One region of the Labrys sedimenti genome, then DNA from elsewhere that is predicted to be linked to it. Evidence: predicted binding sites of a transcription regulator. Region 1 holds the regulator's gene; each other region holds the start of a gene.
What was found. Region 1 encodes LexA, which represses DNA repair genes until DNA is damaged. Its sites were predicted from a motif close to TGTTCNNNNTGTGTTCNG; they were not measured.

Region 1 (3,275 bases):
TGCACGCAGCGCGGACCCGTGTCCTGGCCTCGGGCATCACGGCCCTCAGAACCCAGCCGGGCTTCAACGCCTCCGCCATGGACGGCTATGCCGTGCGGGGGCAGGATGCCCAGGAGGGTGCTGTCCTCGAATTGATCGGCGAATCGGCGGCGGGGCATGGCTATGCCGGTCGTGTCGGCGAGAACCAGGCGGTACGCATCTTCACGGGTGCCCCCGTGCCGGATGGCGCCGACACGGTGGTGATCCAGGAGCAGACCCGCCGGGAGGGCAACCAGGTCCTCGTCGAAGCCACGGCCAAGCCCGGCCAGCATATCCGAGCCCGCGGCCTGGACTTTGCCGAAGGCAAGGAAGCGCTGGCACCAGGTACCGTCATCGGCCCCCGCGACATTGCCCTTGCAGCGGCGATGAACCACCCTCGCCTGCCCGTCCATCGCCGCCCCAAGGTCGCCATCCTCGCCACCGGCGATGAACTGGTGCTCCCCGGCCAAGCCATCGGCGAGAACCAGATCGTCGCCTCCAACAACTTCGCCATCCGCGCCCTCGTCGAAGCCGAAGGCGGCGAAGTGCTCGACCTCGGCATCGCCAGCGACGACTTTCCGGCCCTGGAAGCCGCCATCAAGCGAGCTCGCGCCGAAAAGGCCGATGTGCTCGTCACCATCGGCGGCGCATCCGTCGGCGATCACGATCTGATCCAGACCGCACTGACCCGCGAAGGCATGCGGCTCGGCTTCTGGAAAATCGCGATGCGGCCAGGCAAGCCGCTGCTGCATGGGCGGCTCGGTGCCATGCACATTCTCGGACTGCCGGGCAATCCGGTCTCCTCCGTGGTTTGCGGCGTCCTCTTTCTTGTGCCGCTGCTGCGCACGTTGCTTGGCCGTTCCGACGCAGGCCCGCCACGCCGCAAGGCCGTCTTTGCCCGTTCCTGGCCGGCCAACGATATTCGCGAGGACTATATTCGCGCCCGCTTCCTGCTTGACGATACGTCAGACATCCTCAAGGTGGAGCCATTAACATTGCAGGATTCGTCGCTCGTCAGCGTGATGCAGCATGCCGATTGCCTGGTGATCCGGCCGCCCTTCGCACCCGAAGCAAAGGCGGGTGAGACCTGCGAGATCATCGATCTCCGCACGGCAGGCTATTGACCACGTCTTTAACCTGAACTTCATTGTTGCAGAACACAGTAGGAACATGTAGCACTGTTCTTGTTTTGTTTACACCTTCACCGTGATTCGCGGCCGCCACGACGGGATAGCCATGCTGACCAAGAAACAACATGAATTGCTTCGGTTCATTCATGAGCGCCTGAAAGAACAGGGTGTGCCTCCTTCCTTCGACGAGATGAAGGAAGCGCTGGACCTCAGGTCCAAGTCTGGCATTCACCGCCTGATCATGGCGCTGGAAGAGCGTGGCTTCATTCGGCGCCTGCCCAATCGCGCTCGAGCGCTCGAAGTGGTGCGCCTGCCCGAATCGGCAGTACCGAGCGGTGGCGGCCTGTCGCTGGCCTCTTCCCAGCGCGGTTTCCGTCCCAATGTGATCGAGGGCAATCTCGGCAAGGTGCGCCCCGTCAGGCCTGAAATTGACGACGAGGTCGGCCGGCCGGTCCTTGTCCCGGTGATGGGGCGCATTGCCGCCGGCACGCCGGTCTCCGCCATCCAGTCCAAGAGCCACACCATCAGCGTCACGCCGGAAATGCTGTCCTCCGGCGATCATTTCGCTCTGGAGGTCCGTGGCGATTCCATGATCGAGGCCGGTATCTTCGACAATGACACCGTACTCATCCGCCGCCAGGACCATGCCGATACCGGCGACATCGTCGTGGCTCTGATCGATGACGAGGAAGCCACGCTCAAGCGCCTGCGCAAGCGCGGAGCCTCCATCGCACTGGAGGCTGCCAACCCGGCCTATGAAACTCGTATCTTCGGGCCCGACCGGGTGCAGATCCAGGGCAAGCTGGTCGGTTTGTTCCGTCGCTACTGAGTGTGGCCGACGCCAAGGCCTGCCGGTCATGAGTGCGCTTCGCGCAATCGCGAACCGCAGCCTGCAGCGCCGCGATGTCGAAGACCTAGTCGCGACGAAGCTTCCCCATTCCGTCGTCGATTGCGAGATGGAGGAGTGCGATCTTTCGCGTCTCGATCTCTCTCATTGGGTATTCGAGCGTTGCATCCTTAGAAACGCCAAGCTGGTCGGCGCCAAGCTTGCCAATACGCTCTGGCGCAACTGCAAGGCGAGCGGCGCCGATTTCCGTGGCACGGATCTGGAGGAAGCGAACTTCCGCACCGGTGATTACAGCAATACCAGCTTCCGGCGTGCCAAGGCGGCTTCGGCGACATTCATCGGTTGCAAGCTGACGGGCGCAGACCTCTCGGAGATCTCGGCGCTGGGGCTGGTTTTCGAGGAGGTTCTGCTGATGTCGGCCAAACTGCCGGCCTTTTCCTTCCGCAAGGCCGTGCTGCGTCGTCTCGACTTCACCCAGGCCGATTTACGCCAATGCGACTTTCGCGAGGCGACCTTCGAGGAATGCAGCCTGCGCGATGCGAATCTGGCCGACACCCGCTTCGAGGGGGCCGACCTGCGCGGCGCCGATCTCGGTGGACTGAGGCTGGGAGATGCCCTCTATTTCAAGGGCGCTACGATCTCGAAAGGCCAGGCCGGCCAGTTGCTGGCCGAACTGGGCTTGCGGATTGCCTGACAAAACGTCCGGAATTTACAGGCTCATCGGCTCGACATCAGACAACCAGGGGTGCTCGAACCACTATCCGCCCGAGCACTGCCGAAAGTCGGCATGAAACGGGAAGGCAGGTCAGTCGACTGCAATCATGACATCTGAGGCCTTGATGACGGCATAGGCGTTCTGGCCGGGCTTGAGATTGAGGTCGTCGACGGCCTCGTTGGTGATCGACGCGGTAATGATGGTACCGTTGACCTCGAGTTGGATATGGGAAGTGGTCTGCCCTTTCGTCACGCTCTTGATCGTACCCTTGATCTGGTTGCGGGCGCTGATTTTCATGAAACTTCCCTTGGCGACGCGAAAAACGCGATCATCATCATTCTCGAAGCAATGTCCACCGGCAAATACTGGTGAAATTGGTGTGTCCGCCGCCCCTTCCAGACGGCGACACGATCAGGGTAACCGCCTCAAAACGCGCGGCCGTTACCCTGAAAATTGCGGGCAGAGGCCCGTAGGGGCGGCCGCCTTCTCGCTCAGACGCGGTACAGCCGATGCTCAGGAAAGACCGATGATGTCGCTGCTTTGCAAATTGACCGTGCCCTGGATC
Region 2 (3,275 bases), on a different contig from region 1:
GCCTGGATCTGTTCGATGCGGGATCGCAGGTCGCGCAGGCTCCATTCGCCCTCGGTGTTGGCTTCCACGCTGATCTTTAGGAGCGAGAAGGCGCTTGCGAAACGGGCGGGAGGCGGCGTCTTGCGGGTCTTGGCATTCGCCTCGCGATAGACGCTGATCAGCACGTTTGCGGCTCGTTGCAGATGCTCCTGATGTTGGCTGAACAGCTTCAGCATGCGCGCGCGATTGGCGATGATGGCTTCATACTCGCCCCGCCGCAGGGATAGATCGCTGCTGATATCCTGCATCCTGTCCTGATATTCGTCTCGGACGTCTTTCAGGTTTTCATCGAGTTCCGCCCTGCGGTCGCGATAGGCGTCCCTGGCCGCTTCGAGCCGGTGCTGAACTTCTGCATAGCCGGGATAGGCGTCCGAAAAGGTCAAGCTGTCGATCAGCGCGACCACCGAGAACATCAGGCCGAGCCCGAAAAACAGCCAGGAATTGAGGTCGCGCAACTGCAAAGGGCTGGTGGCCATGACCTGCATGACGCGCTCGCCGCCCCCCTCCAGGAATTGGGCGGATACGTCGCGATAGTGGGCCAAAGCGAGATTGAGGCCGAGAGCGAAGGCCACGTAGAAGCAGAAGGCCAGCACCCCCAAGGCTTTGCGGAACACGCTGTTGTGGGCAATCTGCTTGACGCCGAAATGGCCGATGATGAAGGTGCCGAAGATATTGAGGGCGGCAAAGGAGATGGCTTCGGTTACGCCGCCGAGCAGGCCCTGTTCGCTGCCCTTGGCCAGGAAGTTGCCGTTCGCAAACGCTTCCACCACGAACATCACGATGAGAAGGGCGATTTTCAGGAAGGTCGTTGCGCCACCGTGGACACGGGCGGTGCGGTCGATCTTGTGCTTGCGCCGGAAGGTCTGCTGCTCTGCGTCGAGGTCGCGCAGGTTGCGGCGCAGCGCATAAAGGTCGTCGCGCCCCGCGCGGGCCTCCAGCTTGAAATCGCCGACGGCGGCCGGGGCGGTATGCTGGATCTGCGTGAACCTGTCCTCAAAATCGAGAGCCGCCAGGCGTTCGGCATAGGTGCGCAACTCGTCCTCGATGGTGGCATGAGCGGCCTTCTTGGCGGCCTCGATGCGCTCGATGATCTGGGTCTCGACAGAGTCCATCGTCTCGGACGACGTCGCAGGTTCCTCGTTGCCGCCACGTTCTCTCCCCCGGCCGGCAAGGTTGAGCTCGGCAGCGAGCCGATCCGTGTCGATATCCGCAAAGGTCTCGATCGAGGGACGCTTGTCGTGAGAAGGCTTCGTGATCCCCTGCAACAGGCGGGCGAGGGCAGTGCTCTTCAAGATGCAATATCCAGAAACTCAAACGAAATAATCGGTCGGGATTTCAGCCGACAGCGTAGTTATATAGGCAGTGTTGCGCGTATCATAGCGGTGGTTTTGCAGCCGTGGCCCTCGATTGCGGGGGAATGAACACGGCGCCCATCACGATGGATACGAGACTGCTCGCGGACTCCATCGAACTTTTCGGCCTCGCTGATGTACCATTCGGGCGCGCCGGGGCCGCCAGCCCCTTCCGGGACCTTGACTTTGCTCCCATTGACCAGAACAAATAGGAAACATCTGATGTGGGATTTCAGATCATGGAAACCCCTGCCACCGTCCTCCATGCCGACCTCGATGCCTTCTATGCCTCCGTCGAGCAACTCCTCGATCCCAATCTGCGCGGAAGGCCGATCGCCGTCGGCGGCGGGGTGGTGCTGGCGGCGAGCTACGAGGCCAGGGCGTTCGGGGTGCGTGGCGGCATGTCGGGCCGCAAGGCACGCGAGCTTTGTCCGCAACTCGTTTTCGTCGGCGGCCACTTTGACGAATATCAGCGCCTTGGCGACGCGGCGATCGCCATACTGGGGGACTTCACGCCGCTGGTGGAGCGCATTTCGATCGATGAGGCTTTCGCCGATGTCGCCGGCTGCACCCATCTTTTCGGGACACCGGCCGATATCGCTGCCACCATTCGAGGGCGCGTGCGCACGGAGTTGGGCCTGCCGATCTCCATTGGCGTCGCACGGACAAAGCACCTGGCCAAGATCGCTTCCCAGGTTGCAAAGCCGGATGGCCTCGTCGTCGTCGATCCCGCGCGTGAGCTCGACTTCCTTCATGACCTCCCTGTCGGCCTGATGTGGGGTGTCGGGCCGGTGACCGAAGCCAGGCTCAAGGATCGCGGCATTCTCACCATCGGCCAGCTCGCCAAGACGCCGGGCCATTCGATCGAGCGGCTTCTGGGCCGCGCAGCTGGGGAAAAGCTCCGCTCGCTCGCCTCGAACCGGGATCCCCGCCAGATCCGCACGCAGCACCGGGCCCGATCCGCCGGCGCGCAATCCGCGCTGGGGCGGCAGCCCGCCATCGCACGCGTGTTCGTGCCGGCCGTGCTTCAGCTTGCCGATCGGGTCGCCTCGCGCCTTCGTGCCAAGGCCTTGGCCGGCTGGACCGTGACAGTGCGTGTCCGGTTCGCCGACATGCGCGCCATCACGCGGTCGGTAACGCTCGAGGCGCCAGTCGCAGCGACGATTGTGCTGGCGGAGATTGCCACCAGGCTGGTGCGCACCGCGCTTGCCGACCACCCGCGAGAAACCATCATCACGCTGGTTGCGGTTTCCGTTTCCCATTTGCATAAAGAGCGGGAGACTCAGCTCGATCTTCCGCTCACCCTTCCCGGCGAGAAAAGGCGGCCCGGCGGAGTAGCGCGCGAGTCGGCCGATCGCGCCATGGATCTCATTCGCCAACGCTTCGGGCGCGACGCGGTAGGGTACGCTACGGCGGCGCTGGATCGAAAGCGATCCGTTCCGGATGCCTTCCGAGAACTTGCTCAGAAAGATTTGGGTGACCGTGAGGCGGACGGACAAGCAGGGCCATGACGAGGCACGGCCCCGCTCTCGGTAACCTGTTTATTGCACGATCTGCACGATCCGCCGCGTTCCTGGATCGACAAGGACGACCTCGTCATTCACATACGCGTATCGATAGCTGATAGGCCCATACTCTGCGGGCACTTCGTAATATTCAACACCTTCGGAGGGCAGGACCGTGCCAACCGCGACCGGTTGATCGTACGTGAATACGCGGGGATGCTGCTCGATCACATATTTCTTGAACCGAGGCCTTTCCTTAATACCAATCAAGCCGTTGATCCCGCCGGTAACTGCGCCCACCGCTCCACCGACGACACCGCCGACCGGCCCCGCGGCGTCGTTACCCTGTTCGGCCCCTTCCTTCGCTCCGGGCAATACA
Region 3 (3,275 bases), on a different contig from region 1:
ATCCGAAATATCGCGGTTGGCGGCCGTAAGGAGGACGACATGGCGACCAGCATCAGGCTCGACAAGGTGGTGAAGCGCTACGGATCGCTGGACGTCATTCATGGCGTGGATCTCGTCATCGAACCGGGCGAGTTCACGGTGTTCGTCGGTCCGTCTGGCTGCGGCAAGTCCACCCTTCTGCGCATGATCGCCGGGCTCGAGCCGATTTCGGCCGGCGACCTCACCATCGACGGCGAGCGCATGAACAACGTCCCCGCTTCGCGCCGCGGCATCGCCATGGTGTTCCAGTCCTATGCCCTCTATCCCCACATGACGGTGTACAAGAACCTGGCCTTCGGGTTGGAAACCGCCGGCTACAAGCGTGCCGAAATCGAGAAACGGGTGCGTCATGCCGCCAGCATCCTCAAGATCGAGGATTATCTGCAGCGCCGCCCCAAGGCCCTGTCCGGCGGTCAGCGCCAGCGCGTCGCCATCGGGCGGGCGATCGTGCGCGAACCGCGCATCTTCCTGTTCGACGAACCGCTTTCCAATCTCGATGCTGAATTGCGCGTGCAGATGCGCGTGGAGATCGCCAAGCTGCACCAGGACCTCGGCAACACCATGATCTATGTCACCCATGACCAGGTCGAGGCGATGACCATGGCCGACAAGATCGTGGTGCTGCGCGACGGCGTGGTGATGCAGGTCGGCGCGCCGCTCGACCTCTACAACGCTCCGGCCAACCAGTTCGTGGCCGGCTTCATCGGCTCGCCCAAGATGAATTTTCTCACCGGGCGCCTCTCCGGGACCGGCGACGCCGTCGAGGTCGCCGGCCAAACCGTACGCCTTGGCACGCCACTGCCGGGTGCCAATGCGGCGACCCCGGTCACCTTCGGCGTCCGCCCCGAGCATATCCTGGTTGGCGGCGAGGCCGGCGAGGCGCTCGGGGAGGTCAAGGTCCATCTGGTCGAGCATCTCGGCGGAGAAACCGTGCTCTACGCAACCACGACAGGCGGGGAGAACCTGACCATTTCGGCTCCCGGCCAGTTGCGGGTCCGCCATGGCGAAGCCGTGCCGCTACGCGCCGACCCCGCGCTGTGCCATGTCTTCGACGGGAAAGGTGCTTCGCTGCGGCGATAATTCCTCTGGGATCGCAGGCTTCCAGCCTGCTCTTGGAAACGCGAACCGCTCAAGAGCAGGCTGGAAGCCTGCGATCCCAGATTTCAGCTCCCCGCCCCGACCCCGCCCGTAAAAGCGCGTGCCCGCAAGGCGTGGGTTCCCAGGCGCTCGCCCGCCAGCAGCGCCTTGCGCGGTGCCAGCACGGCCTGCCTCCGCCTGCGCCCGCGCGACAGCTTGAGCACGATCTCGCGGAGCCTTGCCCGCCAGCCGTAATCGTCGACCGCGCCCCGAAACAACATCGCAACCGGCCGGTCACTGGCTCTTTGCAATCGCTGCATCATCGCGCCGGCTTCGCGGAACCAATCGCTTTCCAGCCGGACGCCTGGCGCCATCATCAGCACCCAGTCGCTGCGGGCAGCCTCGAGGCCGGCCCTGGCATCGCCCTCGACGATGACGCAACCGACCGCATCGGCCACCAGCCGCGTACCCTGCGACGGCCCGGCTTCCGCCACCACCACCTCGCGCACGAAACCGTCAGCCGCCGCCGGAACGAGGGCAGCCAGCGTTTCCGCCAGCGCGACTTCCTGGCCGTTTGCGGCAATGACGACACTGATCATGGCAGGTCTGGTCCGTCTGGAACGGTCACTTTTCTCAAGCGTCCGCATATCACGCGCCACCGCGCGGCGTGAGGGGCGCGAATGCGCGATCCTGCTCAAATGATTGGCATTTTCGTTTCCCTTGCCCAAATGTTCTCTTTTTGTTCTAATGAGAACAGAGAAATTTGATTCGCGGAGGCGGCCATGGGCGTGCCGATAAGCAAGGTCTCTCTTACCGATGCGGTGCCGGTGGGCACGACCGTGGTCGACATCGAGCGGCGACGGGGGCGCGGCGCCGGCTCCAATGCCAGCGGGCGCTTCGAGGGGCTCTCGCGCTTCATCGAGGATGACGGCTGGAACTCGATCGAGGAACTGCCGACCCTGCGCACCGAGATCCAGCAGGAGCAGGCTCGCAAGATCATCACCTTCAACGACTCGCCGGACATCTCCTTCGACCGCTCGATCAACCCCTATCGCGGTTGCGAGCATGGCTGCGTCTATTGCTTCGCCAGGCCGACCCATGCGCATATGGGCCTTTCGCCAGGGCTCGACTTCGAGACCAAACTGTTCGCCAAGCCGAATGCCGCTGCCCTGCTGGAAAAGGAATTGTCGGCGAAGAACTACCAGCCGCGCACCATCGCGATGGGCACCAACACCGATCCCTACCAGCCGATCGAGCGCCAGCGCGGCATCACCCGTTCCATTCTGGAGGTCCTTGATAGAACCAGCCATCCGGTCGGTATCGTCACCAAATCGGGCCTGATCACGCGCGACATCGACATTCTCGCACGCCTGGCCCGCCGCGGTCTCGTCAAAGTCGCCTTGTCGGTGACCACCCTCGACGCCAAGCTTTCGCGCTCGCTCGAACCGCGCGCGGCGACGCCGTCCCTGCGCCTGAAGGCCATGCGCCAGCTGGCCGATGCCGGCATTCCCGTGACGGTGATGGTGGCGCCGATCATCCCCAAGATCAACGATGCCGAAATCGAGCGCATCCTCGATGCGGCCCATGCGGCGGGCGCACGCGAGGCAGGTTACGTCATGCTGCGCCTGCCGCTGGAGATTTCCGGCCTGATGCGCGATTGGCTCAACGAGCATCGCCCCGATGCCATGAACCATGTCTTCTCGCTGATGCGCTCGAGCCGCGACGGCAAGGACTATGATTCACGCTGGGGCCTGCGCATGTCGGGAACCGGGCCCTATGCCTGGATGATCGGCCGGCGCTTCGAACTGGCCGCTGCGCGGCTCGGCATCAATGCAAGGCGGCTGAAGCTGCGCACCGACCTATTCACCCGCCCGGTGCGGATGGGCGAACAATTGGCGCTGTTCTGAGCGGGCGGATATTCCCTCCCTCAGTCAAATTGCCCAAGAAACGGTCCTCGTCCACTCCGCCATCTCAAGAACTGCCGGCAATCAACCCTTGCTACCGCTGAACCAGGACGAGCGTTGAGGCTTGGCCGGCGCCGAGGAAGGCTCGCTCACGGACGGGCCGGGCAATTCGCTCACCGGTGTGAGCGTCGCCGAGGCCCAGAAGGAATTGCCAGCCAAGGCGTGCTCGGCAAGCTTGCGATAGGTCGCCAGGCG

Region 2: the regulator LexA is predicted to act here: its motif matches at 1,592-1,609, upstream of dinB (DNA polymerase IV).
Region 3: the regulator LexA is predicted to act here: its motif matches at 1,846-1,863, upstream of U1R88_RS25445 (PA0069 family radical SAM protein).

Annotation. Positions count from the first base shown of each region.
Region 1 is NZ_JAXOUF010000001.1:1,122,255-1,125,529, forward strand. Features, by position in the region: gene U1R88_RS05460 (molybdopterin molybdotransferase MoeA) at 1-1,142, shown strand, start outside; gene lexA (transcriptional repressor LexA) at 1,255-1,977, shown strand; gene U1R88_RS05470 (pentapeptide repeat-containing protein) at 2,006-2,689, shown strand; gene U1R88_RS05475 (TOBE domain-containing protein) at 2,801-3,007, opposite strand; gene U1R88_RS05480 (calcium-binding protein) at 3,224-3,275, opposite strand, start outside.
Region 2 is NZ_JAXOUF010000004.1:395,637-398,911, reverse strand. Features, by position in the region: gene U1R88_RS16785 (hypothetical protein) at 1-1,331, opposite strand, end outside; gene dinB (DNA polymerase IV) at 1,631-2,902, shown strand; gene U1R88_RS16775 (DUF1236 domain-containing protein) at 2,933-3,275, opposite strand, start outside.
Region 3 is NZ_JAXOUF010000011.1:135,583-138,857, forward strand. Features, by position in the region: gene U1R88_RS25430 (Gfo/Idh/MocA family protein) at 1-29, shown strand, start outside; gene U1R88_RS25435 (ABC transporter ATP-binding protein) at 40-1,119, shown strand; gene U1R88_RS25440 (glycosyltransferase family protein) at 1,203-1,715, opposite strand; gene U1R88_RS25445 (PA0069 family radical SAM protein) at 1,899-3,023, shown strand; gene U1R88_RS25450 (hypothetical protein) at 3,105-3,275, opposite strand, start outside.